One region of the Paenibacillus sp. RU5M genome, then DNA from elsewhere that is predicted to be linked to it. Evidence: riboswitches for the same ligand, from Rfam matches in the RefSeq annotation. Region 1 holds a riboswitch; the other holds the start of a gene.
What was found. Region 1 has a riboswitch for glycine ahead of gcvT (glycine cleavage system aminomethyltransferase GcvT). Riboswitches for the same ligand answer to the same signal wherever they lie in the genome.
Positions count from the first base shown of each region.

Region 1 (2,405 bases):
GGAACGTGGTGATCATAAATGCCTGCACCCAGGAAACTGGCGTGTGTCTCGAAGTTGGCATTCGCTGCCGCTTGCTTCGACATATGACGTGTCAGTGCGTATTCATCCAGTTTGGAGGAAACAGGCAGTTCGCCCTGATAGCGAATCTCCTGTGGAATGTCATGGAACAGATCCTCAATCGTTTCCACGCCGATGGTTGCCAACATGGCACTCTGATCCTGCTCGGTCATGGGGATGTAGCGATGCTTGCTCATGCTTGATCAGCTCCTTGAGTAGGTGTCTTTGGCGCACGTGTCCGTTTATGAAAAGGGGTCTTCACGACCTCGGCTTTCAGTTTCTTGCCACGAATCTCAATCTCCAGCGGGGTACCCAGTGCAGCATATTTGCTGTCAATCAAGGCCAGCCCCAGATTACGTTTTAACGTAGGCGACTGGGTGCCTGTGGTTACTTCACCAATCTGTACGCCTTCGGCGTAAATGGGATAATGAGGACGAGGGATGCCGCGCTCCAGCACTTCGATGCCGACCAGCTTTCGGGCAGGCCCATCATTTTTTTGCTGCAACAGGGCTTCATGTCCGATAAACGGTCCTGCATTTAGCTTCACAAACATACCTACGCCAGCCTCCAGCGGTGTGATGGTTGCAGACAATTCCTGTCCATACAGGGGCAGCTTGGCTTCAAAGCGCAGCGTATCCCGGGCACCCAGTCCTGTCGGAACGAGTCCGTGATCTTCTCCGGCTTGCATCAATCCGTTCCAGACCTCAGCAGCTTGTTCCGCGGGAACGTAGAGCTCAAAGCCATCTTCACCCGTATATCCGGTGCGGGATAACAGCAATGAAACGCCACATACCTTCGCATTTGCCACAAAGCGGAAAGGCTCAATCGAAGACACATCGGTGTCTGTCACCGTTCTGAGAATATCCACTGCCAGCGGACCTTGCAGAGCAAGTAGCGCCGTTTGATCCGAATCATTAGTCATCGTTACGCCTGGCGTCATGTGCTGTTGCAGCCATGCCCAGTCCTTGTCGATGTTGGAGGCGTTAACCACCAGCATATAATGCTGGTCTTTCAGTTTATAGATCAGCAGATCATCGACCACGCCGCCATCCGGATAACACATTAACGTGTATTGGGCCTGCCCGGGAACGAGTGTTGTTACATCATTAGTGGTCATGTGCTGTAAAAAAGCTTCTGCGTGTTCACCTTGTACGGTGAATTCGCCCATGTGGGATACATCAAATAATCCAGCACGTTCTCGCACCGCTTCATGCTCTTTCTGAATTCCACTGAATTGTACCGGGAGCTCCCAGCCACCAAAATCAATGCATCGTACGCCTTCATACTGCTGATAGAGTGGAAAGAGTGGGGTTCTAAGCAAATCGGACATCCAATCACCTCGTCATGGGCCGTCAACCGGCCGAGTGTATAACCGTGGATCAATGAATCTGGCATCATATTTTATTATAAAAGTAAGGTAAGGACGCTATGGGCAGCGCCGCTCTATAACCTGTTTTCGTTTTTTTGGGAAAAAGGAAAAGGACAGGCCAAAGAATCGGCATGCCAGAAGCACGCTGTATTCTTAGGCTCTGTCCTTGGTACCTGAGAGTTACCCCGCCGCATGATGCAGCAGGTTTCCCCTTGGGTGATCATAACGCCCATACAGGGCGATTAGATGCTCTCCAGAGTTGCGTCCCGTAAAAGTCCTTTTGCCTGAGAGATTCACCTCCGCTTGTCGGTGGCTTACTCCTTCGGCGTTACCGCATGTACACCCTGATTCGGGTGTCAAGGGTAATCTCTCCCTTTACATTCATCCGCGGGTATTGCATAGACCAATTAAACACATTTACTACTCTCATTAAAGCCTGAATCGTCTATTGATGTCAAGAACGATATCATAGATATGAACAAAAAATCCGAATGAAATTTTTAATTAACATTTTAATGTACGTCTATTTATAAAGAGTGCGCTTACTTTTCTAATATTCACCATTATATGTAGGGAGGGTCCATTTGAGTTACAGGCATATAAGGAAGAAAAACAAATAAATTGTGAGGTATCTTGACATTTGAATCGAAAATATCATACGCTATGTTCTGGGAAAAAGGTTAAGGTCAAAGAAACGCATGCACTCATTAATGAAAAGCGAGGCGGATATCGATGAGCGAATTGAAAAGTGATTTCCTGTACAGTGAAGAGCACGAATGGGTGCAGACCGTAGGGGAGGATACCGTACGTATTGGCATTACCGAGTTCGCGCAGCATCAGCTGGGTGACATTGTGTTTGTAGAATTGCCTGACCTTGAATTGGATGTAAAAGCGGAAGACGGCATTGGAACGATTGAATCCGTCAAAACCGTTTCGGATTTGTTTTCTCCTGTCAGTGGAACGATTATTGCTGTGAATG
Region 1 is NZ_OBQM01000016.1:65,979-68,383, reverse strand. Features, by position in the region: gene gcvPA (aminomethyl-transferring glycine dehydrogenase subunit GcvPA) at 1-254, opposite strand, end outside; gene gcvT (glycine cleavage system aminomethyltransferase GcvT) at 251-1,387, opposite strand; glycine riboswitch at 1,689-1,811, opposite strand; gene gcvH (glycine cleavage system protein GcvH) at 2,159-2,405, shown strand, end outside.

Region 2 (2,405 bases), on a different contig from region 1:
CACCAGATGCTCGTCACTCCAGCCAAAACGCTCTTGGGAGCTGATAAACACACCCGGAATGATGCCGCAAGAACCGGCTGTCGGTGTCGCTACGATCCGGCCCATGGAGGCATTCACTTCCGATACACAAAGGGCATACGCCATGGCCAGTGCAGAAGCATCTCCAGAACAAGTCTCACCTTTACGAATGTACTCAGCCATTTTTTTGCCGTCTCCGCCAGTCAAACCGCTGCGTGATGTCGTATCTTCTGTCAGCCCTTTGTGTACAGCTTCCTTCATCACCTGATAGTAATCTGACATCTGCTGTATAACGTCCGCTTCCGGGATATTCGTCTCCTGAACCTGCTCTTCGATCATCAGCTCGGCGATGGTTTTGGATTCTGCTGTACAGATGGTATTCAGTTCATGTAGATGTTTAAACCGCATCAGGCTCGACCCCTCTCTTTAAATCAATCACGCGAATGTCCAGCATATGATCCAGTGACCGCAGTCGGTTCAGCATCTCAGGATTCGGCACACCATCCATCTCCATCGCTGTCAATGCTTCACCATCCCGGGCTTTCCGATCCACTTGCATGTACCCGATGTTCACCCCGGACGAACTGATGGTCGAGGTTACGGAAGCGAGCACCCCTGCTTTGTCCGAATGGCGCAGTACAAGTGTGGGGAACTCTCCGCTGATCTGTACACGAAAATCATTCAATGCATGCACTGATACACTACCTCCGCCGATGGAAGCACCGATTAGTGAGCATTGGCGGGCTCCATGCCACAGTTCAATTTTGACCGTATTCGGATGAGGAGCAGGCAGGCCGCTTGTGAAAAACTCTACCTCCATACCCGCTTCCTCTGCATATTGTTCTGCATCCGGTATACGTGGATCATCAGTCACATAATCAAGCAGGCCACCGATCAACGCAAGATCTGTACCATGCCCCTGATACGTATCGGCGAACGAGCCATACAGTGTTAATCGAGCGCGTTCAGGCGTGCATCCCAGCCACTGACGGGCAATTCGCCCCAATCTTGCCGCTCCAGCCGTATGTGAACTTGATGGACCTGTCATGGACGGACCAATAATTGAAAAAACGTCTTTAAAACGCATCGCAAACCCTCCATTTATAATCGTCATTTTCATCCAGACGTACACCCATAATGTTCCTTTATTACTGAATGATGACATGAGAAAAGGACAGAAGAAGGCCCTAGGCCCTCTCTCTGTCCTCGATACCTGAGAGTTTCATGATAAGCAGCGCGGCGGATCGATGCATTCCTGTATTCACAGGTGATGTCACCCTGCACACCGTGCTGCTTGACCATATACCCCTTGGGTGGCGCAGTTTCGCGCACTCTCCAGAGTTGCGTCCAACGATGGTACATTTACCTGAGAGATTAACCACTGCGCCGGGTGCGTAGCAGCTTGCTCCTTCGGTGCCCGACAGCTGCCATTTTACTCGACATGCCCAGGTCTCTCCCGCTCGCTATCATTCGCTGTATGGAACCATTCTGATCTTGTAACAGAACGATAATTGAAGTTTTTAATACTTTCTCATTAAGATTAATCGACCGGAAGATCAGTGTCAACAAACTTAACGATTTCTTTGTGAATATTTGCTTTTTTCCATTTTATACACTAAATAAATTAACGAACTGTAAACTTTCATCACATGAATGTGTTAATGCGTTTCATCTCGAAAGCGTATACATTGTTCATTTTCTATTAGTGACTATCAGTGTTTAATACTATTTATGTTATGTTCCACAGAACGGTTCGGGTATTCAGGCAACCTTTATTCTGTATTAGAATTGCCGTATTTCTGCCTGTCACCCCACCATCGCCTTGGGCTTCGATGGTTCATCGTAATACCTGCTTCGGGAAGGAAGCATACTCGTCACCCACAATCCCAACGCAGCCAGCAGCATAACCCCGGATACAACTGTATATACCATACGAAGTGACAACTGCTCGGCCACTACGCCTGCAATCAAAATGGAAGCCACCTGTAGCATACTTAACACTAGTCCAAGTACACTGCTCATTCGCCCCATCAGATCGACAGGGATATTATTTTGATAAAAGGTAACCAGGCCCGTATTCGCCAGTGCGGAGCACAGACCGAGCAGAATAAAGGCAACCGCCGCCAGCTCAAACGAGAATGAACGGGAGAACAGAAAATAACCCAGCGCGACCAGAAGTACACCGCCACCCATCATGTGACGGATCGGCAAATGTTTGGCGAACATCCAAACCAGCATGGAACCTGCCAAATAACCGATTCCGGTGATACTCATTAATGCTCCGTACTGTGATTCAGGCAGGTTCATCACCTGACGGATAAACACCACTTCCTGAGCATCCAGCGACATGCCGACCACCAGAATAATCTGGAACAGGGCATATATAC
Region 2 is NZ_OBQM01000005.1:270,901-273,305, forward strand. Features, by position in the region: gene sdaAA (L-serine ammonia-lyase, iron-sulfur-dependent, subunit alpha) at 1-426, opposite strand, end outside; gene sdaAB (L-serine ammonia-lyase, iron-sulfur-dependent subunit beta) at 416-1,105, opposite strand; glycine riboswitch at 1,364-1,487, opposite strand; gene CRO25_RS17305 (MFS transporter) at 1,825-2,405, opposite strand, start outside.
Region 2: linked by a shared signal. The riboswitch ahead of sdaAB (L-serine ammonia-lyase, iron-sulfur-dependent subunit beta) and the one ahead of gcvT (glycine cleavage system aminomethyltransferase GcvT) in region 1 are both predicted to bind glycine.